Regions from separate parts of the Streptococcus sp. cx1 genome, predicted to be linked through region 1. Evidence: predicted binding sites of a transcription regulator. Region 1 holds the regulator's gene; each other region holds the start of a gene.

The links. The regulator Rex, encoded in region 1, represses fermentation and respiration genes when NADH is low (regulators of the CRP and FNR family bind a similar motif). The targets are predictions, from matches to a motif close to TTGTGAANTANTTCACAA.
Region 2: a site for Rex is predicted at 3,941-3,958, ahead of ACT170_RS07630 (class II fructose-bisphosphate aldolase). Genes of this name have one in related genera too.
Region 3: a site for Rex is predicted at 3,446-3,463, ahead of ACT170_RS03675 ((S)-acetoin forming diacetyl reductase). Genes of this name have one in related genera too.

The regions. Positions count from the first base shown of each region.
Region 1 is NZ_JBQSUN010000006.1:121,022-131,643, reverse strand. It holds gene cps2T (beta 1-4 rhamnosyltransferase Cps2T) at 1-703, shown strand, start outside; gene ACT170_RS08965 (glycosyltransferase family 2 protein) at 700-1,656, shown strand; gene ACT170_RS08960 (ABC transporter permease) at 1,640-2,449, shown strand; gene ACT170_RS08955 (ABC transporter ATP-binding protein) at 2,449-3,654, shown strand; gene ACT170_RS08950 (glycosyltransferase family 2 protein) at 3,675-4,709, shown strand; gene ACT170_RS08945 (rhamnan synthesis F family protein) at 4,706-6,490, shown strand; gene radC (RadC family protein) at 6,540-7,226, shown strand; gene ACT170_RS08935 (gamma-glutamyl-gamma-aminobutyrate hydrolase family protein) at 7,284-7,979, opposite strand; gene ACT170_RS08930 (redox-sensing transcriptional repressor Rex) at 7,972-8,631, opposite strand; gene ACT170_RS08925 (DUF1831 domain-containing protein) at 8,773-9,120, opposite strand; gene ACT170_RS08920 (cysteine desulfurase family protein) at 9,122-10,234, opposite strand; gene ACT170_RS08915 (ribose-phosphate diphosphokinase) at 10,238-10,622, opposite strand, start outside.
Region 2 is NZ_JBQSUN010000005.1:84,112-94,733, reverse strand. It holds gene rpsM (30S ribosomal protein S13) at 1-232, shown strand, start outside; gene rpsK (30S ribosomal protein S11) at 259-642, shown strand; gene ACT170_RS07650 (DNA-directed RNA polymerase subunit alpha) at 691-1,629, shown strand; gene rplQ (50S ribosomal protein L17) at 1,647-2,033, shown strand; gene ACT170_RS07640 (glutamyl-tRNA synthetase) at 2,283-3,578, shown strand; tRNA gene ACT170_RS07635 (tRNA-Leu) at 3,770-3,855, shown strand; gene ACT170_RS07630 (class II fructose-bisphosphate aldolase) at 4,001-4,882, shown strand; gene ACT170_RS07625 (hypothetical protein) at 5,183-5,539, shown strand; gene ACT170_RS07620 (hypothetical protein) at 5,572-5,910, shown strand; gene ACT170_RS07615 (TIGR01440 family protein) at 5,926-6,486, shown strand; gene treR (trehalose operon repressor) at 6,540-7,250, opposite strand; gene treP (PTS system trehalose-specific EIIBC component) at 7,407-9,356, shown strand; gene treC (alpha,alpha-phosphotrehalase) at 9,411-10,622, shown strand, end outside.
Region 3 is NZ_JBQSUN010000001.1:782,881-793,502, forward strand. It holds gene lepA (translation elongation factor 4) at 1-660, opposite strand, end outside; gene ACT170_RS03655 (hypothetical protein) at 782-946, opposite strand; partial or broken gene ACT170_RS03660 (IS30 family transposase) at 1,136-1,264, opposite strand; gene ACT170_RS03665 (ASCH domain-containing protein) at 1,352-1,792, opposite strand; gene ACT170_RS03670 (NUDIX hydrolase) at 1,789-2,286, opposite strand; gene ACT170_RS03675 ((S)-acetoin forming diacetyl reductase) at 2,533-3,297, opposite strand; gene ACT170_RS03680 (rhodanese-like domain-containing protein) at 3,511-3,804, opposite strand; gene ndk (nucleoside-diphosphate kinase) at 3,806-4,219, opposite strand; gene ACT170_RS03690 (cobalamin-independent methionine synthase II family protein) at 4,387-5,532, shown strand; gene trmFO (methylenetetrahydrofolate--tRNA-(uracil(54)-C(5))-methyltransferase (FADH(2)-oxidizing) TrmFO) at 5,592-6,935, opposite strand; gene ACT170_RS03700 (sensor histidine kinase) at 7,053-8,429, opposite strand; gene ACT170_RS03705 (response regulator transcription factor) at 8,420-9,079, opposite strand; gene ACT170_RS03710 (TraX family protein) at 9,115-9,939, opposite strand; gene topA (type I DNA topoisomerase) at 10,053-10,622, opposite strand, start outside.

The DNA.
Region 1 (10,622 bases):
AATGACAAGACATGCTGATTTAGTTATCTCGGATAATCCAGGCATTGAAACTTATATTCAAGATGCCTATCCGTGGTCTAAGACAACTTATATTGCTTATGGAACAGACTTATCACCGACAAGACTTACAAATCAGGATGCTAAAGTTAGAGATATTTACAAGACGTGGAACACTTACGAGAAAAACTATTATTTGATTCTTGGTCGTTTTGTTCCAGAAAATAACTATGAAACGGCCATTCGTGAGTTTATGAGTTCCTCAACAAAACGTGATTTAATTATTATTTGTAATCATGAGGGCAATGCTTATTTTGAGGAATTGCGTTCTAAAACACAGTTTGATACGGATCCACGTGTGAAGTTTGTTGGAACAGTTTATGATCAAGACCTATTAAAATATATTCGCAAAGAAGCCTTTGCTTATATTCATGGTCATGAAGTTGGAGGAACCAACCCTGGCTTACTGGAAGCTATGGCACAAACTGATTTGAATTTAGTATTAGGCGTCTCATTTAACCGGTCAGTAGCTCAAGATACAGCTTGTTATTGGAAAAAAGATGAGGGCAATCTGTCCTATTTGATTGATCAAGTAGATGGTGTTTTAGATTACTCTGAACTAGGAAAGTTAGCTAAGGAGAACATGGAACAGAACTTTACTTGGAAAAAAATTGTAGGTGAGTACGAGGAGTTATTTTTATCATGAAAGTAAATATCTTACTGTCAACCTACAATGGTGAGCAGTATTTAGCAGAACAAGTGAAGAGTATCCAAGAGCAAACCTATCAAGAGTGGAAACTTCTCATACGTGACGATGGTTCATCTGATGGGACAGTTGAAATTATTAAACAACTGGCTGCACGAGATTCACGTATTCACTTTATCAATGAGAATCATGTTGAAAACGTTGGTGTAATCAAAAGTTTCCATGCCTTACTTAAGCATGGGGAGGCAGACCTATACTGTTTCAGTGATCAGGATGATTTTTGGCTTCCTGAAAAAATCTCACTTCAAGTGGCAGAAGCCAAAAAGTATTCTCAGGATAAACCTTTACTCATTTACACAGATTTAAAGGTAGTGGATGAAAATTTATCTGTCCTGCATGAGAGTATGATTCGTACTCAGTCTGACCATGCGAATACTGAGCTGATTCAAGAGTTGACTGAAAATACAGTTACTGGTGGCGTTGCTATGATAAACCATGCTTTAGCAGAACTATGGACTGGTGAGGAAAAGCATGATTTACTGATGCATGACTGGTATCTGGGTTTGCTAGCTTCTGCCTTTGGTAACTTAGTCTATATTGATGAGCCAACCGAGCTTTATCGTCAGCATAGCAGTAATGTCCTTGGCGCCCGAACTTTGCGAAAGCGGATGAAAAATTGGGTTAGACCCCATATCCTTTTTGCCAAATATTGGAGTCTTATCAAAGCTAGTCAAGATCAGGCTAGAAATTTGTTAGAACTCCCGTTAAGTTCACAGAATAAGGAAATCATTGAAAACTTTGTGACAATTATGGATGCTCCATTTAGAGAACGTTTAGCACGTATCCGAAAATACGGTTATCGAAAAAATAGAGCTTTTCACACAACTGTGTTTACGACATTGATTCTTACAAAGTTTGCATATAGAGGAGAGAAAGATGTTAGACTTTTTTAGTCAGAAAAATCGTATTTTGTTACGAGAAATGGTTAAAACCGATTTCAAATTGCGCTATCAAGGTAGTTTAATCGGTCATTTGTGGTCTATTTTGAAACCACTTATGCTCTTTACAATCATGTACCTAGTGTTTGTTCGCTTCTTGCGTTTTGACGACGGAACACCGCATTACGCTATTGGCCTCTTAATTGGTATGGTTACATGGAGTTTCTTTTCAGAAGCGACGAGTATGGGTATGATGTCAATTGTATCAAGGGGTGACTTGTTACGAAAATTGAATTTTTCGAAAGAGATTATCGTCATTTCATCTGTTGTTGGGGCTTCAATTAACTATATTATCAACCTACTTGTTGTCTTTGTTTTTGCCTTGGTAAACGGTGTTAATTTTTCAGTTGGATGGTTGACAGTTATTCCATTATTTGCGGAACTTTTCCTTTTCTCAGCTGGTATTGCCTTTGTCTTAGCAACGCTCTTTGTTAAGTACCGTGACATTGGTCCGATTTGGGAAGTAGTTATGCAAGCTGGTATGTATGCGACACCCATTATCTATTCATTGACATTTATTTTGCAACGTGGACAAGTTAAGATTGCAAAACTGATGATGTTGAATCCTTTAGCACAAATTATTCAGGACTTGCGACATTTTATTGTCTTCTCAGGTAGCTTACGTGGTTGGGATTTAATTGGACATAAGGCTATTGCTATCATTCCGTATTTCCTACCACTTGTTATCTTTGCTATTGGTTACTACATTTTCCATCATCAAGCTAAAAAATTCGCGGAGATTCTCTAATGACAGAAAAGAAAATTGCAGTTAAAGTGGACCATGTAAGTAAGTTTTTCAAATTACCGGTTGAGTCTACTCAAAGTCTTAGAACTGCCCTAGTAAATAGGTTTAAAGGAATCAAAGGCTATAAAGAACAACATGTCTTGAAAGACATTGACTTCGAAGTTGAGGAAGGTGATTTCTTCGGAATCGTGGGACGAAATGGTTCAGGGAAATCAACATTATTGAAGATTATTTCTCAAATTTATGTTCCTGAACAAGGGACGGTTACCGTAAATGGCAAAATGGTTTCATTTATTGAACTTGGTGTCGGTTTCAACCCTGAATTAACTGGACGTGAGAATGTTTATATGAACGGAGCCATGCTTGGCTTTACGACGGCAGAAGTTGATGCCATGTATGATGAGATTGTTGAGTTCGCAGAGCTTGAAGATTTCATGAACCAAAAACTCAAGAACTACTCGTCTGGTATGCAGGTCCGTTTGGCTTTCTCTGTGGCTATCAAGGCACAGGGTGATGTTCTTATCCTTGACGAGGTTCTTGCAGTAGGTGATGAAGCCTTCCAACGTAAGTGTAATGACTACTTTATGGAACGTAAGAAATCAGGGAAAACAACAATTCTTGTAACCCATGATATGGGAGCTGTTAAGAAGTACTGTAACAAGGCTATTTTGATTGAGGACGGATACATTAAAGCCAAAGGCGAGCCTAGAGACGTTGCCAATCAATATAGTTTTGACAATACAGAACAAGTAATCACTTCAGAACAATCAGGAATTGAAAGAAGTGGTTCAGTTGTGGAAAATCTGAAGTTATCACTATTGTCTTCTAAGAGAGCGACACCAAATGAACCAATTTCATTTGATTTGATGTATACTCTGCTAGAAGATGTGCCTACTTATATTGCTATCTCATTTACAGATATTGATCGTAATATTTGGATTTACAATGATAATACGATGGATAATTTAACAAGTGGCAAGGGTGATGTTAAAGTAAACTATCAGTGTTCACTGGCAGGGCTAAACGATATTAAGTTAAAACTCGAAATTACTGTAAGGGATGCGAATAACCAAGTTCTAGCCTTTCTTCCAGCTGATGAGATTCCAGTTATTGTTCTAAATAGGGATGATATTGATGAAGATGACGAGTCAGCTAAAGATTCTGCAACTGGTATTATTCAAAGAAATGGGAAGTGGAGTTTTTCTTAAGAGAAAAAAGGGAAGTTTGAATGAAAGTATCGATTATTTGTACCAATTATAATAAGGGGGATTGGGTACGAGAGGCTATAGATAGCTTTCTCAATCAGAAAACTAATTTTGATTTTGAGATTATTATCATTGATGATGCTTCAACAGATCATTCGTATGAGATTATTCAAGAGTATCAAAAAAAGTTTCCTGAAAAAGTTAGAACTTTTCGTAATGAAGTGAATCTTGGCATTACTAGAACATGGAAAAAAGTTTGCCAAGAAGCTAAGGGTCAATACATCGCGAGATGTGATAGTGATGATTTTTGGACGGACCCATTAAAACTTCAAAAGCAAGTTGATTTGCTAGATGCTTCAACGGATTCACTATGGTCAAATACCGAATTTGACATGGTAGACCTAGACGGAAATCTTATCCAAAAAGATGCCTTTGCTAATAAGGCACTTCCTTTGATTGATTCTTACGAAGAGATGCTTGTCATGAAAGGAATGACAATGGCTTCAACCTGGGTGGTTGATACCGCTCTTATGCAAGATGTATCTGCTCAAATTAGCGATACAGCTGCAGACGATACATTTGAGTTGCAACTTGAATTATTCAAACGCACTAAAATTTCTTTTTTGAGTGATTCCACTACTGTATATCGTATGAATTTGGGATCTGATTCAAAACCTATGACATTGGAGACTGCTGAAAGGCGGTTCACTGGTATCTTAGATTCTCAAATTAAATATCTCAACAAGTATCCAGATCAGGATATTCAAAGAATTTCACACTTGGCCCTCGTTAAGGATCGTGATTTGGATATCTTAGTTTTTAAAAAAGACCGTCAGATAGAAGACTTGAATTTGAAACTAAATCAGGTATCACAGATTTCTCATGACCAAAATGAGTATATTGAAGTCTTGAAGAAAGAAAATCAAGATTTTCAAAGTGAGTTGAATCGTATACAGAGTTTATATGATGACTTACAAATCCAATATAACAGTGTTGTTACTTCGAGAAGATGGACAATACCAACTAAAATTATTAATTTCTTTAGGAGAAGTAAATGAAACGTCTATTGCTTTATGTTCATTTCAATAAATATGATCATATTAGTCGACATGTATTTTATCAACTTGAACATATGAGACCCTTGTTTGATAAATTGGTTTTTATTTCAAATAGTCGTCTTAGTGAAAGTGAAGTACAAAAGCTTCGTGATAAACACTTGATTGATGATTTTATCCAACGTGAGAATAAGGGTTACGATTTTGCTGCTTGGCATGATGGTATGGAATTTGTTGGATTTGATAACTTGAAACAGTATGATTCTGTCACTGTTATGAATGATACCTGTTTTGGTCCTCTATGGGATATGGCACCAATCTATGATAAATATGAATCAAACCCAAATGTAGATTTTTGGGGTATGACTAATCATCAAGGAATCAAGGCTGGTGATATTTATATTCATGAACATTTGCAATCTTACTTTATTTCATTTAAAAAACGTTTAGTTGAATCTAGTGTTTTCCAAAAGTTCTGGAAGTCAGTTGAGAGTTTCGAAGATGTTCAAAAGGTAATCGATAATTATGAAACTCTTTATACCAAGAAGTTTATGGATGCTGGATTTAAGTATGAATCGATTCTTAATACGATTCCACTAAATGATAAGTTTTTCCATAGTAATTTTACAATTCATTATCCTCATGTTTTGCTTGATGCAGGGGTTCCATTTATTAAGGTTAAGACATTTGATTTAACCCAGCACCTTGCACCTTATTTGCTTAAGGAAATTGAGAATAGAACGGACTATCCGGTAGAATTCATTTTGTCACACATGTCGGATATGAGTTTACCGACTCCACCTTATTTACTTGATCGCAAAGTCATTGAGGAAAGCTCAGAGACATATTCAGACACTAAAAAAATTGCTGTACATCTTCACACCTACTATGTCGACTTACTCGAAGACTTTTTGAAGCAATTTGAGAATTTTCACTTTACTTATGACCTCTTCTTAACAACGGATTCTGAAGAGAAGAAGGAAGAGATTCAGTCTATCCTTGATAAGAATGGAAAAGTAGCTCGAATCTTTATTACTGGGAATCGTGGACGTGATGTTATTCCAATGCTTAAGTTGAAAGATGAACTTTCTGCTTATGATTATATTGGACATTTCCATACGAAAAAATCACCAGAATACCCTTATTGGGTTGGAGATTCATGGCGAAATGAACTTTTCTCAATGTTAATTCAACCTGCTGATAATATTATTGCAAATCTAGAACGTGATGATAGGTTAGGGCTTGTAATTGCTGATATTCCAACTTTCTTCCGTTATACTAAAATTGTGGATCCTTGGAATGAGAATCGTTTTGCCGAAGGAATGAATGATTTATGGGAGCGTATGAATCTTGGTCGAGAAATTGACTTTGATAAGATGAATACTTTTATCATGAGTTATGGAACATTTATTTGGTTTAAATATGATGCTTTGAAACCGTTGTTTGACCTTGATTTGCAAGATGAAGAAATCCCAGCAGAACCAATTCCTCAACATACCATTTTGCATTCAATTGAGCGTATTCTAGTTTACCTCGCATGGGCAAGACGTTATGATTATGCGATTGCAAAAAACGATATCTATATTACGCCTTTTGTAGATAATGTTGTGTTAAATATCCGACCTGATACTTTACCAAATACCTATATTAATTTTGATAATATCGGTGGTATAAAAGGTGCTCTCAAATATATTATTGTAGGTCCAGGAACTGCTGTGAAGTATATTTTGAGAAGAATAAAACGTAGATTTACATCCAAGAGTAGTAAAAATACTATGAAATAGTAATTATCCCCCTCCCACTTACGAATAGGTAAGTAGGAGGTTTTTTCTTATGTATAGTATTGTATCTGAGGAGTCGGGACTTTTGCCTCGTGAGCGACTCTTACAGAAGGGTGCAGAGGTTTTATCGGACCAGGAGTTGTTGGCGATAGTGCTGCGAACAGGGACCAAGTCTGAGTCGGTCTTATCTATGGCTAATCGTATTTTGAAAGGGATGACGAGTTTGGCGGATTTGTCTCGCTTGTCCCTGAATGAGCTTCAGGAGATTCCTGGTATTGGGCGTGTGAAGTCTATTGAGCTGAAGGCTATGGTGGAGTTGGCTAAGCGGATTGAGAAGGCTGAGTTGGCTCGTTCCGAGCAGATTATGTCCAGTCAGCAGGTGGCCCGTCGTATGATGTTGGATATTGGGGACAAGCCTCAGGAGCATCTGGTGGCTATCTATTTGGATACGCAGAATCGTATTATTCAGCAAAAGACGGTCTTTATTGGTGGTGTTCGACGTTCGATTGCCGAGCCACGTGAGATTTTGCATTATGCTTGTCATCTGATGGCAACGTCCTTGATTGTGGTTCACAATCATCCGTCAGGTGAGGCCTATCCGAGTCGCAATGATATTGATTTTACGCAAAAGATTAAGCGGTCTTGTGATGATTTGGGGATTTGTTTGCTTGATCATCTGATTGTTGGCAAATCGACCTATTATTCCTTTCGAGAGGAGAGGGAGGATTTTGAGCTTTAGATGGAGCCTATGTGATAAAGACAAGAGAAAAGCAACTGAGTGCAGTCTCAGTTGCTTTTAAAGTTCGTTAACGACGTATTCAAAGAGTTTGAGGTCTTCTTCACGTTTATCTAGGAGAAGCTCTGGGTGCCACTGTACACCAAGGAAGCGAAGGTCTGGTGTATTTGACTCAACGGCTTCGACAGTGTTGTCCTCAGGGTCACGCGCTATGACACGAAGGTCAGAGGCCAAGTGTTTGATACTTTGGTGGTGGAAGGAGTTGATAGAGGTTTCACGCCCGTAAATTTCTGCCAACTTACTGTCCTCTTCAACAATCATCTCATGGTAGAGGTAATCAGAAGGCTTGTCCTGCCAGTGATTCTCGATGTCTTGGTGGAGACTACCACCTAGTGCGACATTCATGAGTTGGGTACCACGACAGATTGAAAAGATAGGTTTCTTCTGCTTAGTGGCTTCCTCGATGAGCGCCATTTCAAAGATATCACGCTCAAGGAAGAAATCGTCTTCACTGGCATGGTTTTCTTCATTGTAGAATTTAGGGTCAACGTTTTGCCCACCGATAAGGATGAGCTTGTCAATCATGGAGATATAGGTCTTAGCTTCCGAAGGATCGGATACGGGTAGTAGGATTGCTAGGCCTCCGGCTCGTTGAACTCCTTCTACAAAGCCAGTTGGGGCGTAGGACCAGTTAATATCTTCATGGGCTGGATTAGGCCTTACATTGGCTGTGATTCCGATAATTGGTTTAGTCATTCTTTCTCCTTGATTTTTCTTCTTCTTTCATGAAATAGAGTAGGGTTTGTAGTTCGCTAGTCAGGTCTACGTACTGGACTACCACGTGGCGTGGGAGATTGAGATTGACCGGAGAGAAGCAGAGAATGCCTTCAATTCCGGCATCAACCAAAAGATCAGCCACCTCCTGGGCCTTAACTGATGGCACTGTCAGGATGGCTGTTTTGATATCTTCTTGAGCGATTTTCTCCTTGATTTGAGAGATACCATAGATAGGGATCTTATCTTCGGTTTGTGTCCCTACTAATTCATTATCATCTGTATCAAAAGCCATGACCAGCTGCATGCGGTTACGCTCTTGAAAACGGTAGTGGAGGAGGGCACGCCCGACATTACCAACACCTACGAGGAGTACCTTGGTAGTCGCATTGTCATTTAGGAGTTCAGCGAAAAATGTCATCAGCTTGTTTACGTCATAACCAAAACCACGGCGACCTAGCTCACCAAAATAGGAGAAGTCACGACGAACAGTAGCAGGGTCAATCCCAATCGCTTCAGCAATTTGTTTAGAGCTTGCTTTGTCGATATTTTCACGATGGAATCGTTTGAAAATACGATAGTAGAGAGAGAGACGTTTGGCAGTGGCGTTTGGGATGTTTTTCTCAAATGTCATTGATCGCTTTCCTTTCTTTAATTAGTATGATTCTCCTATATTTTAAGAAAAGTTTGTGAAGATTGCAACAAAATAGTGTAGATGAGGCGATATAAAAAACCTATCACATGGATAGGCTATTTCTATGTAGTAAGAAAAAATTTAGACTTCTTCTTGCTCGAAAACGTTACGATCAACCAAACTCTGCATCAAGAAGTAGAATTTCTCTTGCAAGATGTGGTGATCTTCATTTTTAAAGATATTAACGTTACGAAGGCCAGATTTGTCTGTGATAGACAATTTGAAGCCGGTCAAGTCTTTGTTAATAGTGATTTTGAGTGGGAAACCTTCGCCTGAGTTAGGCACTTTTTCGAGAAGGCGGTGCAACTCGTAGTTTCCGATTTTATTTTGCACAAAAGTCGTATCACGTAGAGTGAATTTTTTGACATTAGGACTGATGGTGTAACGGTACTTACAGTCAGTCAAATGAATGCTTTTTTCAAATGCCATGTTAGTCTCCTATGATTTGATTAAGTTTTTCTGCTAGGGCCTGGAGTTCTTCAGCGGTATTTTCCTCTGATAAACTAATGCGAATGGCTGTTTTTAGCTTGTCAGAATCCTTGCCATAGAGGGCCTGGATGACATGACTTGGATCAACAGTTCCAGCAGTACAAGCAGAACCTGTTGAGACAGCAAAGCCTGCTAGGTCTAACAAGGTTAAGAGAGGGCCGTTTTCCTTATCAGGAAAACTGATGTTGATGACGTGAGGTAGGCTAGGTCCTCCACCATTGATTTCATAAGGAATGGTAAGGGAATCTAGAAAGGCCTGACGAATCTTTTTAACATGCTGATAATTGTCTTGGTAGTGGTCGCTAGCTTGTTTGTAAGCAGCGGTCATACCTGCAATCCCGACCAAGTTTTCAGTACTAGCACGGCGTTTTTCTTCTTGCTCGCCACCATGGAGTAGGTTGTCAAAATGCAAATCGTTATGATAGAGCAAGCCGACACCTTTAGGTCCGTGGAATTTATGGGCACTAATAGAGAGAAAATCGGCTCCAAGTTCCTCTGGGTGAATAGGAAGCTTTCCTGCTACCTGAACGGCATCGACGTGGAAGGCAGCTTGGTGATTGGCAAGCAAGTCACCAATTTCCTTAATAGGAAGTAATTGGCCAGTCTCATTATTAGCATACATAACAGAAACCAGAATGGTATCGTCACGTAAGGCATCAGCGATTTGTTGGGCAGTAATGACTTGATTTTCTGGCTGAATATAGGTTACTTCAAAACCAAAACGCTCTTCCAAGTAGGCCATAGTGTGAAGGACAGAGTGGTGTTCAATAGCAGTTGTAATCAGGTGCTTACCTTTAGATTGATTGGCTAGGGCGTAACCTTTGATAGCTGTATTGTTTCCTTCAGTCCCTCCAGAAGTGAAAATAAGCTTACGAGCAGGGACTTCAAAGTGTTTGGCCATTTCTTCACGGGCTTCACGAAGTTCCTTAGAAGCCTGTCGACCGTAAGCATGGAGGCTGGATGGATTCCCAAAGGTTTCAGTCATGACATGTGTCATAGCTGAAATAGCAGCAGTATTTAAAGGAGTTGTTGCTGCGTTGTCCAAATAAACCATAGCTTAGTCCTCGTTTGCAGTGTAAGCAAAGAGTGGGCTAAGTGGTTGACGTTCGAAAATACGAGTAGTAGCGTTAGCGATTAGCTTACTTGCTGAAATGTATTTAACGTTTGTAGGAACTTTTTCTTTAGTTGCAACTGAATCTGTCACCAAGATTTCTTTAATTGGGGCAGCGTTGAGGACTTCAGCAGCACCTCCTGCAAAGAGACCGTGACTAGCTACTGCATAGATGTCTTTAACGCCACCACGTTCAAGGATTTTAGCAGCTTCAGCAAACGTTTTACCAGTGTTAAGGATATCATCAACCAAGATTGCTGTTTTTCCTTCAACCTCACCGATGATGTAGCCTTCTTCACGTTCTGAATCATCTTGGGCGTAGTCAATGATA
Region 2 (10,622 bases), on a different contig from region 1:
TAAAGATTTGACAAACGATCAAGAAGACGCTATCCGTCGCGAAGTGGATGCAATCAAAGTTGAAGGTGACCTTCGTCGTGAAGTTAACCTTAACATCAAACGTTTGATGGAAATCGGTTCATACCGTGGTATCCGTCACCGTCGTGGACTTCCTGTCCGTGGACAAAACACTAAAAACAATGCCCGCACTCGTAAAGGGAAAGCTGTTGCGATTGCAGGTAAGAAAAAATAATTAAAATAAAATAGGAGGTAAAAACATTGGCTAAACCAACACGTAAACGTCGTGTGAAAAAGAATATCGAATCTGGTATTGCTCACATTCACGCTACTTTCAATAACACTATTGTTATGATTACAGATGTGCATGGTAACGCTGTAGCATGGTCATCAGCTGGTGCTCTTGGTTTCAAAGGTTCTCGTAAATCTACACCATTTGCTGCACAAATGGCTTCAGAAGCTGCTGCTAAATCTGCACAAGAACATGGTCTTAAAACAGTTGAAGTAACTGTTAAAGGTCCTGGTTCAGGTCGTGAGTCTGCTATCCGTGCTCTTGCTGCTGCAGGTCTTGAAGTAACAGCAATCCGTGATGTAACACCTGTACCACATAATGGTTGTCGTCCTCCAAAACGTCGTCGTGTGTAATCTTTAATAACAATAGTACACAAGGTTCGTTTCGAGGGAGTATAATAAATGATTGAGTTTGAAAAACCAATAATAACAAAAATTGATGAAAATAAAGATTACGGCAAATTTGTCATCGAACCACTAGAACGTGGTTATGGTACAACTTTGGGTAACTCTCTTCGTCGTGTACTTTTGTCATCACTTCCAGGTGCTGCCGTAACATCAATTAAGATTGATGGAGTACTCCACGAATTTGATACCGTACCAGGCGTCCGTGAAGACGTGATGCAAATCATCCTTAATATTAAAGGACTTGCTGTAAAATCTTACGTCGAAGACGAAAAGACAATTGAACTTGATGTCCAAGGTCCAGCTGAAGTTACTGCTGGAGACATCTTGACTGATAGCGACATTGAAATTGTTAACCCTGATCATTATCTTTTCACTATCGCTGACGGCGCTTCTTTGAAAGCGACTATGACTGTAGCTACAAACCGTGGTTATGTTCCAGCAGATGAAAACAAGAAAGATGATGCACCAGTGGGAACATTGGCTGTAGATTCAATCTACACACCAGTGAAGAAAGTCAATTATCAAGTTGAACCTGCCCGTGTAGGTAGCAATGATGGTTTTGATAAATTGACAATCGAAATCATGACAAACGGAACAATCATCCCTGAAGATGCCCTCGGTCTCTCGGCTCGCGTTTTGATTGAACACTTGAACTTGTTTACTGACCTTACTGACGTTGCTAAAGCCACTGATGTAATGAAAGAAACTGAAAAAGTGAACGATGAAAAGGTGCTTGACCGTACCATCGAAGAACTTGATTTGTCTGTACGCTCATATAACTGTTTGAAACGTGCCGGTATTAATACCGTTCATGATTTGACAGAAAAAACTGAGCCTGAAATGATGAAAGTCCGTAACCTAGGTCGTAAATCTCTTGAAGAAGTCAAAGTTAAGTTGGCTGATCTTGGACTTGGACTCAAAAACGATAAATAATAATATAGGAGGATAACATGGCTTACCGTAAACTTGGACGCACAAGCTCACAACGTAAAGCGGTTCTTCGTGATTTGACTACAGATCTTATCATTAACGAAGCAATCGTTACAACTGAAGCACGTGCTAAAGAAATCCGTAAAACAGTTGAAAAAATGATCACTCTTGGTAAACGTGGTGATTTGCACGCACGTCGTCAAGCAGCTGCATTTGTACGTAACGAAATTGCATCTGAAAGCTATGATGAAGCAACTGATAAATATACATCAACAACTGCTCTTCAAAAACTTTTCTCAGAAATCGCACCTCGTTATGCTGAACGTAACGGTGGATACACTCGTATCCTTAAAACAGAACCACGTCGTGGCGATGCTGCCCCAATGGCAATCATCGAACTTGTTTAATTTTTATCAATTTTGTTGAGTGTTATGATGATGGAATAGCTTAGCTTTTCTTAGTCTAGCTCTGGTCTACCGCTGGGCAAACGCCTAGCGGGAACACTCATCATAAAAATGGGAATAAATAAGCATGTAACGCTTGTTTACGAAAGGTAATACTGTTATTTTTCGTAAGCAGGCGTTTTTTTGGGCTATAAATCGTCTGAATATTTTGATATAATGGAATAAGCTTATTTCAAAAAGGGGGACATTATTTTGACAACAGCCAAGGAACTGCTTAAGCAAAGGTATTATGAGCCAATTAAGGAGCAACCGGAATTATTTGTGGGGATTGAGTTGGAATACCCAGTTGTTAATTTGAGTGGTAATGCTACAGATGTCTCTCTTACAAAACAGTTACTAGTCTATCTCTTAGATAATTTTGATTTTCAAGCTGATAAGTATGATTCTGATAATAATCCCATTCAGCTTATCGATAAAGCTTCTGGAGATATGATTCTTTTTGAAGTCTCCTACAATACGATTGAGTTTGCTTTTGCAAAGGCTGAAAGAATCTCTGAGGTTGAGGAACGTTTGGATACTTACCTCGGTATAATTCAACCTTATCTTCAGAATCATAATCATGAGTTGCAAGGTTGGGGAGTGAATCCAAACTGGGCAAAAAATGACAACAGACCTGTTAAATCTCCTCGTTATGAGATGCTTATGGATTTTCTCGAGTTATCTAAAGCAAAGAACGATCCTTTCTTTCATGATTATCCAGAATATGGTTCTTTCATCTGTGGGAGTCAGGTACAGTTAGATGTTTCAAAAACGTCCTATTTAAGGGTTTTAAATGCTTTTAATCAAATAGAGGGACCCAAAGCAGTATTATTGGCAAACTCTGAATTTTGGGGCTCAGATTGGGATTTAGCGCTTTCTCGTGATGTTTTCTGGGAGAATTCCATGCATGGTGTTTTTGAGGAAAATGCAGGGGTATTTCCCAAGGTGTTTAAGAGCGAAGATCACTATTTTTCTTACTTGTCTGAGACGGCCATTTTTACTGCTAAGCGTGGTGATGAAACCTACTATTTTGAACCAATACGTGCTAAAGACTATCTAAGTACGTCATCTGTCAAAGCACACTCTATTCATGGCGAAGTAGTCACTATTGAGCCAAGTGAGGAAGATTTTAAGACTCACCGTTCTTATCAATTCCAAGATTTAACGACACGAGGGACGATTGAGTTTCGCAGTGTTTGTACCCAACCTTTCTCATCAACCTTTGCACCAGCAGCTTTTCACCTTGGTCTTTTAGTCAATTTGGAAAATCTAGAAAATATTTTGAATGACGCATCTTTTTTTGAAGCATTTGACTATGATTTTCCTAAAATTCGTCGTTTATTTTCGAAAAAGGATATTTCTGCTACGGACCTCAAAATGATTTTACCTTTGACAGAATCGTTATTGGCTTGTGCTGAGGATGGCTTAAAATCGCGTGGTTTTGGAGAAGAAGTCTACTTAGCTCCCCTTAGAGAGAAATTAGATAAACTGAATAAGAGTTTAGCTTAACCTTTGATAAAAGATATAATAGATAACTTTTGCTAAAAAATTTAAAAAAAGGCAAAAAAGTATTGACGTCAGTAAACAATAAATGGTATTATATAGTAGTTGTTTCGAAAGAGACAAGAGAAAGTTATAAAAACTTTCAAAAAAAGTATTGACACGAGTTGTCAATCTTGATATAATAACTAATGTTGTTAGCGGAAATGGCGGAATTGGCAGACGCGCAGGACTAAGGATCCTGTGACCGCTTTAGGTCGTGAGGGTTCAAGTCCCTCTTTCCGCAGAGTAACCAGTCAGATGACTGGTTTTTTTGTATTAAAAAATCAAAACGCTTACAAATTGTAGAAAAGCTAGTTTTTTGAGTCTAATTGTGATAGAATAAACTTGTAAACGGGTTCAAACCCAAAAAAATATAGGAGGCCTTTATAATGGCAATCGTTTCAGCAGAAAAATTTGTCCAAGCAGCTCGTGATAATGGTTACGCAGTTGGTGGATTTAACACAAACAACCTTGAGTGGACTCAAGCTATCTTGCGTGCAGCAGAAGCTAAACAAGCTCCAGTACTTATCCAAACTTCTATGGGTGCAGCTAAGTACATGGGTGGTTACAAATTGTGTAAAGTTCTCATCGAAGAATTGGTTGAATCAATGGGTATCACTGTACCAGTTGCTATTCACCTTGACCACGGTCACTACAATGATGCTTTGGAATGTATCCGTGTAGGTTACACTTCAGTTATGTTTGACGGTTCACACCTTCCAGTTGAAGAAAACCTTGAAAAAGCAGCTAAAGTTGTTGAATTTGCACACGCTAACGGTGTATCAGTTGAAGCTGAAGTTGGTACAATCGGTGGTGAAGAAGATGGTATCATCGGTGATGGTGAATTGGCACCAATCGAAGATGCTAAAGCTATGGTTGCAACTGGTATCGACTTCCTTGCAGCAGGTATCGGTAACATCCACGGTCCTTACCCAGAAAACTGGAGCGGACTTCACCTTGACCACTTGCAAAAATTGACAGAAGCTGTTCCTAACTTCCCAATCGTATTGCACGGTGGATCAGGTATTCCTGACGATCAAATCCAAGCAGCTATCAAACTTGGTGTTGCTAAAGTTAACGTTAACACTGAATGTCAAATCGCATTTGCTAACGCAACACGTAAATTTGTTGCTGAATACGAAGCAAATGAAGCAGAATACGACAAGAAGAAACTCTTCGACCCACGTAAATTCTTGAAACCAGGTTTCGAAGCTATTACAGAAGCTGTTGAAGAACGTATCGACGTATTCGGTTCAGCAAACAAAGCTTAATTAGACTATATAAGCTTGAAAATAAAGGGTTTGTCCAATGTGGGCAAGCCTTTTTCTTGTGTTTTGCCCCCATTTTGCCCCCGATTTCTAAATTTCAGTTCGTTTTGATTATAGAAGTAGCGCAAACAAAGCTTAATTAGTTTATTAAAACAAGGTCCTTTTCGGATCTTGTTTTTTTGTACTAAAATAAATAGTTAGTATCTGCCAATCAATCTGTGATTGAGAGTAAACAATTTTAAAGAGTGGATATGGCTTTGGTTGATAGATTCTATTTCCTAACTTTTTAAGATATGCTATAATATGAATATGTTTGATAATTATATTGTACCTGTATTTTTTGGTGGTGGAGCTCTTGCTCTACTAGGTTTAGTGTTATTTGGTTGGGCCTTGCCTTCATTTTTGAAGGGTAAGTGGTCTTATTTGATTTCTTTGCTAGGTTTAGGTTTGGTTGCTTTTGCCTATTTTGATTCGGCGATTGTTATCACTTATAAAATCTGGCTTGGATTGCTAGGTGTTATCATGATTGGTTGGGGACTTCCTTTTAACAATCGTAAGGGACGCCGTGCGATGACTATTTTTTGGGCTATCATGGCAATCGTTGTAGGTATTGCTGCTATTGCATTCACTATTGCTTATGGTGTTATTAACCGCCACTAACATGAAACTGTAAAACATGCTATAATAATGGCATGTTTTATTTTATGACCCTATCATTTATTATCATGCCTGCCTTGGGCTGCTTCTTAATAGGCTTGGCTTTTGCTAAACCAGATCGTTGGGACTATTCTTGGATCTTATCCTTAATAGGTTTGGCGGCCTTTATTTCTTCTTTTTGGCATATAACACGTGTAGATTTATGGTTTATGCTAAGTTATAGTGTTGGTCCTTTTTTGATGGGATTTGGTTTCTCCTGGGACCTAAGTAAGAAACGTCGTAGGCAGTTATTATTATTAGGGGCATTTTTCCTTGTCTTTTTTGTGATTCTGTACTATCTTATTGTGCGAATCCTGAATACAGCTGTTGTCTAAAGGAGGGCTGTTGTGATGTTGCTAGATTTAGAAGAGAAGACACGTGTGCTTGTAGAAGATATTGTTGAACGTTCAGCTATTGGGAGAGGAGCTATCTTTGTCTTGGGCCTGTCTTCCAGTGAGGTTGCTGGTGGGACTATCGGCAAAGCCTCTAGCCGCGAAATTGGTCAACGAATTGTGAAAACTATTCTTGAGGTTTTGGAACCTAAAGGGATTTATTTGGCTGTTCAGGGCTGTGAACATTTGAATCGTGCTTTGGTTGTCGAGCGTGAGCTTGCCATGGCTAAAGATTTGGAAATTGTTAATGTTCTTCCTACCTTGCACGCTGGGGGAAGTGGTCAGCTGGCTGCTTTCGACTATATGAAGGATCCTGTTGAGGTGGAGGAAATTGTCGCTCAGGCTGGTATTGATATTGGGGATACCTCTATTGGTATGCATGTGAAGAGGATCCAAGTTCCTCTTCGTCCGATTATTCCAGAATTAGGCGGTGCCCATGTGACTGCTTTGGCGAGTCGTCCTAAGTTAATTGGTGGCGCTCGTGCGGAGTATCTAGCAGATCCTATTCGTAAAAACTAAAAAGTATCGGACATTCTTGTCCGATACTTTTTCTGTTAGCTGAGCTTTTCGTTTTAATGATGGCGCTTGGCATAATCAACAAATTTGAATTTTTCAAGTTTGTGGCGACTTTCCGTAAATTGGAACTGTTTTCCATTGTTTAAATAAACTTTTGAACGGACACAGACGACGTGCTGGTCCTTACCTAGGTCGATAAGAATCTTATCTTGATCGGTAGCGTTATCGATAGTGATTTCTTTAAAGGCGTGGGAAATGCTAAGGTTGAGTTGATTCTCAATGTAGTCGTAAATAGAGTATTCAGCAATGCTACGGTTTAGTTGCGGAACAAGGCTGGCGTCTAGGTAATCAATATCTATAACAGAGGCACAGCTACCAACGACTCTTTGACGAACAACACGCCAGATCTGTCGGCTATTAGAAAAACCAGTTCTTTCTGAGAGTTTGGAATCAACGATGATTTTATCCAGAGAAATAACGTTGGTTTGCGAATTAAGGCCTTGTTGTTCTATTAGTTCTTGGTAACTAGTAAGGTCAGATACAGGAAAGTTGATTTGTTCCTGGTTAATAACCTGAGAACCAGAGCCATGAATTTTTTTGACCAAGCCTTCTTCAACGAGTAAGGTTAACGCCTTTCGTATAGTGTCTCGACTAACCTGGTAAGATTGAACCAGTTCTTGCTCAGTGGGGAGGAAGTCTCCCACTTGATACTTTTGCTCATGGATAGCTTTTTCTAAATCCTTATAAATAATCTGATATTTTTTCATCTTTCTCCTCATTTGTAGGTAAAAAAACATACAACCGATGTTTTTTTACAAAAATATGTTAAAAAAATCCCGGAACACTTGCAGACAAATTTGTAATCGTTTACAATCAGTTTATCAAGTCAAATAGATATTGTCAAAAAAGAAAAGGAGATTCAAATGGGTAAATTTGAACAAGAAGCAAAAGATCTGCTTACTGCAATCGGTGGTAAAGAAAATGTGACTGCTGTTACTCACTGTGCGACGCGCATGCGTTTCGTTCTTGGTGATGACAAGAAGGCAGATGTGAAAACAATCGAAGCCATTCCTGCTGTTAAGGGGACTTTCACCAATGCAGGTCAATTCCAAGTTATCATTGGTAATGATGTACCAATCTTTTATAACGATTTCACTGCTGTATCAGGGATTGAAGGTGTTTCTAAAGAAGCTGCTAAATCAGCTGCCAAGAGAAACCAAAACCCAGTTCAGCGTGTTATGACAACCTTGGCGGAGATCTTTACGCCTTTGATTCCAGCTTTGATTGTTGGGGGGCTTCTTCTTGGTCTGCAAAATGTCTTGGGTAGTATCCAATTCAGTAATCTAGGTGGTAAAACAATTGTTGAGGTCTCGAAATTCTGGGAAGGTGTTAATGAAATTGTTTCAGTCATCAGTGGTGCTATCTTTGGTTTCTTGCCAGTAGGTATCACATGGTCTGTCTCTCGTAAGATGGGGACAAGTCAAATTCTTGGTATTGTACTTGGGATTTGCTTGGTTCATCCTAGCTTGCTTAGTGCCTATGAATATGCGGCTCACAAGGCTGCAGGAGATATTCCACACTTTATCCTTGGTTTTGAAAAAGTTGGTTACCAAGGACAAGTTATTCCTGCCCTCTTGGCTGGTTTAACACTTTCTTACCTTGAAATTTTCTGGCGTAAATACATTCCAGAAGTTATCTCAATGATTTTTGTACCACTCTTGTCATTGGTTCCAGCAGTTATCCTTTCTTACGCTGTTCTTGGTCCAATTGGTTGGTGGCTTGGAGGCCTTATCTCAGGTGTGGTATTGGCCGGTTTGACTGGTCCTGTTAAATGGCTCTTCGGTGCAATCTTTGGTGCCATCTATGCACCATTTGTTATCACTGGTCTTCACCATATGACTAATGCGATTGACCTTGAGTTGGTGCGTACTGCTGGTGGTACTGGTTTATGGCCAATGATTGCTCTCTCTAACATTGCACAGGGTTCAGCAGTATTTGCTTACTACTTTATTAAACGTCACGATGAACGTGAAGCACAAATTTCACTTCCGGCAACTATTTCAGCTTATCTTGGTGTTACTGAACCAGCACTTTTTGGTGTTAACGTTAAGTATGTCTATCCATTAGTAGCAGGTATGTCTGCGTCTGCCTTGTCAGGCTTGCTTTCAGCGGTTTTTGGAGTTCAAGCAAACTCTATTGGTATCGGTGGTCTTCCAGCAATCCTCTCAATTAAACCTCAATATTGGGCAATCTTTGCGATTATTATGATTGTTGATATTGTAGTTGCTATGGTATTGACATTCCTCTTCCACAAAACTGGATTTTTAACGAAAACAGAGGAAGATGGGCATGCACAAGAAGCGCTTAAAGAAGCTTCAGAAGGTTTGGTACGACCAACGGTTCTTGCTGAGTCAGCAGAGGTTGTTAGCCCACTTGCTGGCCAAGTTAAACCACTTAGTCAAGCCACAGACCCAGTCTTCTCATCAGGTGTAATGGGTCAAGGTGTCGTGATTGAACCAAGCCAAGGCGAATTGGTTTCACCAGTAAATGGTACAGTGACAGTACTCTTCCCAACTAAGCACGCAGTCGGCATTGTTTCTGAAGAAGGTGTTGAAATGCTAATGCACATTGGTATGGATACGGTTAGTCTTGACGGAAAAGGTTTTAAGGCTCATGTTGAACAAGGTGATAAAGTTGTTGTTGGTCAACAATTGATTAGCTTTGATATGGATGTTATCAAAGAAGCTGGTTTGGTCACTGAGACTCCAGTAATCATTACAAATCAAGATGATTTCCAAGCAGACGTAGAAGGGGATCTTCCACGTGATATCAAACGTGGTGAAGTTCTCATGATCGCTCATCGAACAAAATAAGCTAAGGGGTGGAAACGTTACGGTCCACCCTTTGATAAAAAAGAGGTTAAATAAATGGCATTAGATAAAACAAAGGTCGTATACCAAATTTATCCAAAATCATATAAGGACACGACAGGAAAAGGAATCGGTGATTTCAGAGGAATCATTGAAAAGATTCCTTATCTAGCAGAGTTGGGCGTGGATATGGTTTGGCTCAATCCTTTCTATCCAAGCCCACAACGTGACAATGGTTACGATATTTCAGACTACACAGCCGTCAACCCTGTCTTTGGGGATATGGCTGATTTTGAAGAAATGGTCCGTGTCGCTAAAGAGCACAAGATTGACTTCATGCTAGACATGGTGCTTAACCATTGCTCAACGGAGCATGAGTGGTTCCAAAAAGCATTGGCTGGTGACAAGTATTACCAAGATTTCTTCTTCATTCAGGACCAACCAACCGATTGGTTATCTAAATTTGGTGGTTCTGCCTGGGCTCCTTTTGGAGATACAGGGAAATACTATCTTCACCTCTTTGATGAAACACAGGCAGACCTCAATTGGCGAAATCCCAATGTCCGCAAGGAGTTGTTCAAAGTGGTCAACTTCTGGCGTGACAAGGGCGTCAAAGGATTCCGTTTCGATGTAATCAATTTGATTGGGAAAGATGAGGTCTTGGTGGATTGCCCTGAAAATGAAGGGAAACCAGCTTATACGGATAAACCAATTGTCCATGACTATCTTCGTATGATGAATGAAGCGACATTTGGTTCTGATGATAGCTTTATGACAGTTGGAGAGATGTCATCGACAACCATTGACAACTGTGTTTTGTATTCAGCACCGGAGCGCCACGAGTTGTCTATGGCCTTTAACTTCCATCATCTGAAAGTCGACTATGAAGATGGTCAAAAATGGACCATTACTTCATTTGATTTTGAAGAACTTAAACGTCTCTATCATACCTGGGGCAAGGAAATGAGTGAACGTGGTGGTTGGAGTGCCCTTTTCTGGAATAACCATGACCAACCTCGTGCCTTGAATCGCTTTGTAGATATCAAGAACTTCCGCAATGAAGGAGCGACCATGCTCGCAGCTAGCATTAACTTGTCACGTGGGACCCCTTATATCTATATGGGCGAAGAAATCGGCATGATTGATCCAGACTATGATTCGATGGCAGATTATGTGGATGTCGAGTCCATCAATGCTTACCAGATGCTTTTGGATCAAGGTAAGTCACCTGAGCAGGCCTTCCAAATCATTCAAGCCAAATCCCGTGAT
Region 3 (10,622 bases), on a different contig from region 1:
CACTTGGAGGATAACCCCACGGTAGGCATCATAAACAGAGTCAAAGATAAGGGCTTGGAGAGGCGCCTCGACTTCACCTTGAGGTGCAGGAACTTTCTCAACGATTTGTTCGAGAATCTCCTCGATACCGATACCAGCTTTAGCTGATGCAAGCACGGCTTCCGAAGCATCTAGTCCGATAACATCTTCAACCTCTGTACGCACACGTTCAGGATCTGCAGCTGGAAGGTCGATTTTATTGATAACTGGTAAGATTTCCAAGTCATTATCTAAGGCCAAGTAAACATTGGCAAGTGTTTGCGCTTCAATCCCTTGAGCAGCATCCACTACCAAAATTGCACCCTCACAGGCAGCAAGAGAACGTGACACTTCATAAGTAAAGTCCACGTGTCCTGGTGTGTCGATAAGATGGAAAATATATGTTTCACCATCTTTAGCTGTATAGTTAAGCTCAATGGCATTTAGTTTGATAGTGATACCACGTTCACGCTCGAGGTCCATACTATCAAGGAGTTGCGCCTGCATCTCACGACTTGATACTGTCTCAGTCTTTTCCAAAATACGGTCAGCAAGGGTTGATTTACCGTGGTCAATATGGGCAATAATAGAGAAGTTACGAATCTTCTCCTGTCGTTGTTTTAATTCTTCAATATTTGGCATTTGTATCTTTCCTAGTTCTTACTTGTGATTATAAAAAAACTAATCGTTACCTTCTATTATACAAAAAAGACAGGCTTTTGCCTATCTCTAATATCTGCTTTCTGACTGCATTTAGTCCTTCTTATTTCTTAAAAGTATCGTTGTAATGCTTATTAATAATTGCTGAACGCTTGTTTTCTGTTGAACTACTTGAAAATGGAGCCAAACCAAAGGCTAGTACAACAATTCCCAATAGAATAAGACTGAAAAATGGGTGCTCAGCAATATAGTGTAAAATGTCTGACATAGGAATCCACCTTTAAAACCAAAATTAATTACAATTATAGTATCAGAAAAATTATATTGTTTCAAGTGATAAATTGCAAGAATAAGTGCAACAATTACTTTAACTTATCCATTAGAGCTTCTGTAATCTAAACATTTTCGTGGTCGGTGATTGATATCGTATAAGTCCTTGTTCAAAGCCTCATCAGAGATAGTGGCTACAAATCTGTTCGGGCGACCAGGAGGATTTAAAACCGTTCTCAATTTCCTTTTTCAACTTTGGTGTCAAACGAGACTTCCGACCTTTTTGTTTAGCCCTGCGGTCGTACTGCTCCTGTGCTTCTGTATAATATCGCTTACATCATTTTTTAACCCTTTTGGAAAATAAGATCCAGATCAAAAAACTCTCCAAGAAGGAGAGTGTGTTCTATAATGGATAAACCTTACGAAATTCTTCTAAAACAACCTTGCTGTCAGGTGTAAAAGTCAGTCCGGCCTCGCTCATCCACTCGGTGAAAACCTCCTCATGAACCTGACGCCAATAGGCCAGAGATTTATCACCCTCACCTTCCTTGTAGGCATGGTCGGCTGACACTTGATGGAAAGGCTGAACGGAAACCTTTGTGACTTCGACAATGCAGACAGCTTGATCTTGACTGTCTAAAACAACATCAAAGGTCCCTTCTTGTGGCAGGGGGTCGTTATCAACTGCATAAAGATCATAGGCTGATGCAGTTGCCGTCTTTTCACCTTTTAACACCAAATCTGCCAAGAGATCGGCTTCTACTCCAAAAGCCCAAGCATCGATTTCATCTCCGATTGAGGGGTTAATTTGCTTGTAGGCATTCCACATTTCTTGAGGTGTCATTTCTTCTCCTTTATTTCTTTTACTTTCCAATTATTATAGCTTGTCAGTTCTAATTCTGGAAATCCTCGCAACTCTGCCTTCACCTTCAATACTAAAGGCGAAGCATTGTCTGCAGTAATTTCTTCCAAATTCAACCAAATTGCATTTGCTGAATCATTGCTTCCATCAAGAACTTCATGAGGAAGGGATTTTTGAGAGTGTTCCAAGTCAAGTAATATATCATAAAAGGCCATGATATGGTGTACGGCAAAGTCTTGCCCATTTTCTTGAACCATTACATCATAGATTCTAGGGTTTGAATAATCGCTAAGCATATATCCCGTCTCTTCCAGAACTTCTCTCTTGAGAGTTTCTGTCAGCCCTTCACCTACTTCCTGGCTACCACCAGGTAGATCATAGCGATGTTGATATGGACCTCTCGTTTTCTCAATGCAGAGTAACTTCCCATTTTCAAAGCAAATGCCATAGACCCCAAAGTGATTTTTGATTTCCATATTCTTAACTTCCTAGCTTAATTTATTTTTTACCATAACTATTATCACACATTAACCTTGGGTCGAGGGCACTCTTTATTAAAGACATTTCGTCTATTTAATTTTAACAGACTTTCATGATAAATTTCAAGAATAAGTGCAACACTTACTCGATCCATCCACAAAAGTTTCACAAGCAGTTTTGTTAAACTATATTTTACAATTTATCAAGCAAAAAAAGAGAGCCTTTCGCTCTCCCTTTTAATCTTAATGGAATTGCATACCACCATCAACGATGATTGTTTGACCTGTGATGTAGTTTGAGTCAGGTCCAGCAAGGAAGCTAACTGCTGCTGCTACGTCTTCAGGTTCAGACAAACGTTTGAGGGTAATATCTTTAGCAAAAGTTTGCATACCCCATTCATCATCTTTACCAGCATTTTTACCAACTTCGTGGGCAATGTCAAACATCATTGGAGTCTTAACGATACCTGGTGCATAAGCATTGACAGTGATGCCTGAATCAGCCAAATCACGCGCCAAAGTTTGAGTAATACCACGCACAGCGAATTTAGTACCACCATATACAGTTAAGTTAGGGTTACCAACGACACCAGCCTGAGATGTTGCATTGATGATTTTACCACCATGACCGAGTGCTTTAAATTGTGCTTGTGCAGCTTGAGCACCCCAAATAACACCACCGACATTGATGTTAAATGTACGTTGGAACTGTTCTTCAGTAATTGTATCAAGAGGTGTTGTTGGAGCCACACCGGCATTATTAACAACAACATTCAAATCGCCAAAGTGATCAACAACTTTTTGGAAAGCAGCTGCTACTTCAGCTTGTTTAGATACATCAGCTACAACTGCAAATGCTTTATCTGCTGACAATTCAGCAACCGCTTTTTCTGCAGTTTCAGCGTTGTAGTCCAATACTCCGACTTTAAAACCATCTTCAACCAAACGTTTTGCAATCGCAAAACCAATACCTTGACCTGCACCTGTAACAATAGCAACTTTTGACATACGAAATCCTCCTCTACCAATTAGAGTCACTAGCTTAATAAGAAGCCTTATCTCAATTGGAATACGCTAAGTTAGTCAAGTTCTGGCAAAGTCATTTTTCATAGGCTTTGTCTTAACTCAATTAAAATTCTACCCCTTTATGAAAACGTTGTCAAGTAATTATCAAACTTTTCTGAAAACAAATAAGACCACCTTGAGGTGACCTTATTTCTATTATTCTTCAAATTCAAAACCTATTGCTTCCATATCGTCCAAACCACCTAGATTAGTCACCTTAGTATAGCCTCTCTCTTTAAGGACCGATGCAGCAAATTCTGCACGAGGCCCCATTTTACAATAGAGGTAAATGGAAGCGTCTTTTTCAGCTGGAATGTCAGCAGAGAAAAACTGGGTATGAGGTATTAAGAGGGCATCCTTAACATGTCCTTCTGCATACTCTTCTGGACTCCTGACATCAATTAACAGTCCACCCTTGGCTAGATCTGACTGAATTTGTGCTAAATCCATCCTACTCACCAAACCAAATCTTAATTTCTCGAGCCGCAGATTCTTCTGAATCAGAGCCATGAACGATATTTGGAATCATGTCACCATCTGGTGCGGTTGCAAAGTCTCCACGAATCGTTCCAGGAGCAGCATCGCCTGGATTGGTTGCTCCCATCATATCACGCCATGACTTGATAACACCTGGACCAGAAATAATACCAATCACTGATGGACCACTCATCATAAATTCTGCAATGCTAGGGAAAAAAGGTTTATCAACCAATTGAGCATAATGTTCTTTAAGACGTTCTTCGTCAAGTGTCAACATTTCCATTCGTTCAATAATGAAGCTACGACGTTCAATACGATCAATCACTTGTCCCATCAAGTGTCGTTTTACAGCATCTGGTTTAATAATAAAAAATGTTTTTTGCATGTTCCCAACCTTCATTGTTTTCTTTTCATTTTACCATAGGAAGTATCATTTTGCAGAGATAAAGTATATATAGCCTAAAACTATAACCTCAGCAAAAAATTAACTATTTTTCATTAGTCTAGATAAGAAGTACTATAGACATAAATAGACATTTCGAGGTAAATACAATGACAAAATCTAAATTCCAATTAGTCGGTTCTCTTCTTCGTCCTGCAGATCTCCGTAAATATAAGGACGAAATCGAGCACCGTGACGACATCCAGTATCCTTTCTATGATGCCCTTCCTGGTTATCAAGAAACTGAAACTGCAGATATTAAGCAAATTGTGGCTGACCAAAAGGCTAATGGTATTGACATCCTTACCGATGGTGAGTTTGGACGTTCTATGTGGCATTTAGACTTTGTCTGGGGATTTAAAGGAATTGAACGCTACATTGCTGAGCATGGCTACACTTTTAAAGACCATGATGGTGGCCAATATGAGACTCGTAAAGATATTGGTATTCGTATTACTGAACCACTCTCAGGTAAAAAACACCATTACCTAGATATCTATAAATTGGTTAAGGCTGAAGCTGGTGATGAAGATACCAAACAAACTATCTGGGGTCCTGCTCATGCCTACACTGAACTTGCTATCTTTGACCGTTTGGCTGGTCCTGGACAAGTCTATGAAACAAATGAAGACCTCAAAAAAGGTTTGATTAATGCCTATAAAGAATTCTTGGAAGAATACAAGGCTGTCGGTGGCAAAATCGTTCAATTTGACGACTGTCTCTGGGAACTTTTTGACCCATCAAACCCTGCAAGTTTCTTTGCGGAAGGTAATTCTGATTTAGCAGAATTGGCTGATGAGTTTGTAGCTATCAATAACGAGGTTGTAGACTATGCTCACGAAATTGGTTTAACGGTTTGGACGCACAACTGTCGTGGTAACTATGAAAGCCGTTCTGCTGCCGAAGGAACTTACGAAGCCATCGCTAAGAAGTTCTTGGCAGAGCAACACTATGACCGTTTCTTCCTTGAGTGGGATAGCGACACCGCTGGTGATATCAAAGCTCTCGAAGCCCTCAAAGACAGCAAAGCTGAAGTTGTACTAGGACTTTTGTCTTCTAAAACTACTGACCTTGATGACGAAGAACGTGTCCTCGATTTGCTTGAAAAAGCGAGTCAAATCCTCCCAAAAGAACGTCTCTTCCTCTCTCACCAATGTGGTTTCGCCTCATGTGACTCAGGTAATGAGTTAGCAACACCTCAACAATGGGCTAAAATCAAACAAGGTCAAGAAATCGCTAAGAAATTCTTTGGTTAATTGAATACTTTTAAATCTGAAAATCCCTTGCCGTATTCGGTAAGGGATTTTAATGTTGTCTAAGCTTGAATAAAAGGTTGTAAATCTTTAAGAGCTCGCTCAGCAATTTTTTCATAGCGCTCTTTCTTGTCACGAATACGTGGCCCTTCCAACTCTTTGATAATACCAAAGTTAACATTCATTGGTTGAAAATGTTTACTTTCAGCGTGGGTCACATAATATGGAAGACTCCCGATAGCTGTTGTGTGAGGGAAGATAACCTCATCTTCACCCTTAAAGAGACGGGCAGCATTGATTCCAGCAACCAAACCTGAAGCAGCCGATTCAACATAACCTTCAACACCAGTCATTTGTCCTGCAAAGAACAAGTTAGGGTTTGATTTTGACTGGAAAGTCTGTTTAAGCAAGTTTGGTGAATCCATATACGAGTTGCGGTGCATAACCCCATAACGCACAAATTCAGCGTTTTCAAGACCTGGAATCATTTGGAAGACACGCTTTTGCTCTCCCCATTTGAGGTGGGTTTGGAAACCAACGATATTGTAGAGGCTACCAGCCGCATTGTCCTGACGAAGCTGAACAACCGCATAAGGTGTCTTAAAGTCACCATCACGAGGACCCTTATAATCTTCAGGATACTCTAAACCAACTGGTTTCATAGGACCATAGAGCATTGTCTTGATACCACGTTTAGCCATAACCTCGATAGGCATACAGCCCTCGAAATACTTTTCTTTTTCAAAAGAATTCAAAGGAGCTTCTTCAGCTGTTGTCAAGGCCTCGTGGAAGGCCATGAACTCCTCCTTGGTCATTGGACAGTTTAGGTAAGCTGCTTCACCCTTGTCATAGCGTGACTTAAGGTAGACTTTGTTCATGTCGATAGTCGCTTTATCAACAATCGGTGCAGCGGCATCATAGAAATAGAACCCATCTCCACCGTTAAGCTTGTGAATTTTTTCAGCTAAAGCATCAGAAGTCAAAGGACCTGAAGCAATAACTGTAATGGCATCATCAGGAATTTCTGTGATTTCTTCACGGATGATTTCAATTAATGGATTGTTCTCAATTTCAGCTGTCACTGCTTCTGCATAACCTTCACGGTCAACAGCCATGGCACCACCAGCTGGCACACGGTGAGCTTCTCCATTACGCATAATGATAGAGTCCAAGCGACGCATTTCTTCTTTAAGAAGCCCTACAGCATTTGTCAAGCTATCGCCACGGAAAGAGTTAGAGCAAACCAATTCTGCAAAGTTTGTTGTCTTATGCTGAGGTGTTGCTTTAACCCCACGCATTTCATATAGTTTTACCGGAATACCACGTTTAGCAATCTGATAAGCTGCTTCAGAGCCGGCCAATCCAGCTCCAATCACGTTAATATAATCTGCTTTTGATTGAGACATGACACTAATACCTCTTCGAGAACAAGATGAAATCCTGCCCCCACAAATCTTTCTTCATTTTTACTCTTAGTAGTATAGCAAAAAACTCCTCATCTGGCGACTAGGAGTCATCTGTATTTAAAGTGGTAAAACGATAGTCACTTTAGCACCACCCGTGCTATCGTCATTCGAAAGAGCAAGACTACCATGGTGTAAGCGAATAATATCATTGGCAATAGTTAGACCAAGGCCACTATGATTGCGGCTCTGTCTGCTTTTATCCTCTTGATAAAAGAGCTGAGTAGCCTTTTCAAGAGATTCAAGGGAAAATCCAGGGCCAGAATCAAGGCAGATAAACTTGAATTCATCTTCTTCTACCCTAGCGGTCAGGAGCAACTGACTGCCACTGGGTGTATGCTCTACGGCATTTGAAACAATATTCATAAAAGCTCGATTCAACAAGGACCTGTCCCAATGGCCTATGATTGCTTTCTTAATATCCTTCTTATCAATTGCTACATTGATTTGTTTGATTTGAGCTAGTGACAAGTTTTGATCGTAAATGTCTTCAACAAATTCCCTAACTGAAATATCTTCAAGCGTCAAGGTTTTCGTCAAACTCGTTTTGTTGAGTTCGGACAACTCTTTAACATAAGCATCAACCTGTGTAATCCCCTTTTGAAAATGCTCTAACAAGTCCATCTGTTCTACATCTAAGGGCGTCATGGCTAAGAGGTCTGCATTCCCACGAGCAACTGTCAGTGGGGTCTTTAAATCATGTGTCAAGGCTGAAATCTGATTTTGCTTATCTTGCTCTGCCTTCCAATTTCCCATCAAAGATTCACGGAGCGCACCCCTCATGTCATCCAAGCCACTTAACACCTGATTGAATTCCTTAATTGTAGACTGGGAGGTTTGAAAATCCAAGTCTTGTTGGGAAATTTTTTCAGTAACTTTTAATATAGGTTTAAGCTGCTGGCTTAATTTATTTGCATAGTAAAAAGTTAAAATAATAAATATGAGGAGAATGAATACAATCATTGAGCCAATCATCAATAGATCAGCATTGGGAAAATGCTGATTCATCCACGCATTATGATACCTAGGTGATAATTGATAGTTGACAATGACTATGCCATCTGACCGTTCAAAAGACTGAAAATAGCCGTATATCCCACCGTGAGCATTCTTGAATTGGTAATTTAGTAAGGATTCTTCTTGCAAGTTAACTGGCATGTTAGACTTCTTAAGCTTAAAATCTCTAGTCAAAAAGACATAGCGAGTACCATCGGGCAAGACATCTGGATTAAAAACCTTAGAAGTTTCAATATCATTCCTGACAGCAGACAAATCACTTTCTACCTGATTTGCTGGAATCACAACGCCAAAACGATAAGACAAGCTGAACAAATACAAAATAAGAAGACTGCTGATTGCCGAGAGGACCGTCAGGCTGACGACATAAGATAACAAGATTGTTCTTAGAGAGTGTTCTCGTTTTTTAATTAGTGCCACTTGTAACCAATCCCCCAGACTGTTTCAATAGGATTTTGCCCAACATCTTTGAGCTTTGCACGGATATTTTTAATATGTTCAGCCACTGCTGTTGGACTTCCTTTATCCTCATAGCCGTACAAATGCGTGTAGATTTGTTCTTTTGAAAAGACTTGGCCCTTATTTTCAGCCAAAAATTGACAAATACCGTACTCCGACTTAGTCAAATCTAACAACTGATTCTCAACATAAAGCTCCTGAGCTGACAAATCAAACTGAAAATCACCAAGTGAAAGCTTATGGTGACGTTCACGACTTTCACGTCTCAAGTGAGCCGCAACACGCGCTTGGAGTTCTTTTACCCCAAATGGTTTGCAAATATAATCATCCGCCCCATAGCTCAATCCCTGAACGATATCCCCTTCTTGCGTTCTGGCTGTAATAAAAAGTATGGGGCAATCCACCTGATCACGAATCTCATGACAAAACTGGAGACCGTCAACATCAGGCATCATGATATCTAGTAATATCAGGTCAAACCGTGGCAACGAGTTCTTATCCAAGTCCAAAACACTCGTAAATCCTGTCACCTTATGGTTTTGAAGCTCTAAGGCCTTTACAACCAATTTCACAATATCTTCCTGATCATCAATAACAAGTATCTGAGCCATAAGCTTTCCTTTCGTTCACAGTTACCCTTATCATATCATCTATAGAAGATAACTGACAAGGCGTAAAGTAGATAAATATGACTTGGATAAAAGATGTAGAACAAATATTTTGACCCTTTCCCTCTCTCACCGTTATAGCAAAGCATCAAAGGAGCTGCAAATATTTCCATCCATTCAATGTATTTAAACATTAAGTCGTGAATAGAAAGTCTACCTAATACAATCGTCATTAGTACCCAAACAAGACTAACACTCACAAAAGCAAGCACTTCTTTCTTAAGATTCTTATGACAAAGATACATAGCGATACCAGTCAAAAGTAACCATGTTCCTCCGTCACTGATGAATGTATGAACTGGCAGCACTGTAAAATTGAGTAAATTTAGTAGAAAACCTAACGTAGGTTTGTTCACACTTAGCAGATAAAAAGGTACCATTAACCATGGAAGCAATAATGGGAAAAGTAAGGTTGGGATTCCTTTTAGATATTTCTTTTCTTGAATCCAAGCGATACCTTGAAGAGCAACGAGCAAGATAGCAAATGACGACAACATCATATTTTGTGGAAAGAAACCATCTGGTCTCACAAGAGGATGTAAAAAATTATAAAACCCAAACTGAATCAATCCCATCAAAATTGCTAAAGCATAAATCTTTAGGAAGTATTTTTTTCGATTATGTGTATGAACGAAACCTTCAATCACAGTAAAAAGGAACAAGGGGGCCGCTAATCTCCCAATCATAGTAAACCAAATGGGTATTTTCCCTGTATAGTCAAAAAAGTAATGAATATGGTCAAATACCATAGTAATTAGGGCTATATATTTGAGTTGGAAACCTGATAGACTTAAACGTTTCATAGTAACTCTCCTTTCTTTCATCCTTAGTATAAAAAACAAATTTAAGGAAAGTATCAGTTTTTGATGTAATGCAAAAAAAATATCCCAAGTTTTAACTTGAGATAGCTTTCTTTTTATTTAACAACAGATTCTTTGTAGTCACATTCTTCGTTACTACAGATAACTTGCTTGCCGCCACCACGGACTTTCTTCTCAACGAGATAATCACCTGATTTAGGACAGTTACGGCCAACAGGGATATCCCACGATGTAAATTCACAGTCAGGATAGCGATCACAACCATAGAAGACACGATTACGTTTGGTCTTACGTTCAATAACCTGTCCTTTACCACAGGTTGGACAAGTAACGCCAATTTCTTTGGTAATGGCCTTAGTATTGTGACAATCTGGGAAGTTGCTACATGCGTAGAACTTACCGTATCGACCAAGTTTGATGACCATTGGGTGACCACAGAGGTCACAATCAAAACCGGCAGGCTCATCCTTGATTTGGATTTTTTCAATACCTTCTTCAGCTTTTTCCAATTCTTTTTGGAAAGGTTTGAAGAACTCATCAATAACCTTTTGCCACTGTTCCTTACCGATTTCAACTTTATCGAGTTTCCCTTCCATCTCAGCTGTGAATTTAACATCCACGATGTCTGGGAAGAATTCGACGATTAAGCTATTAACGATTTCACC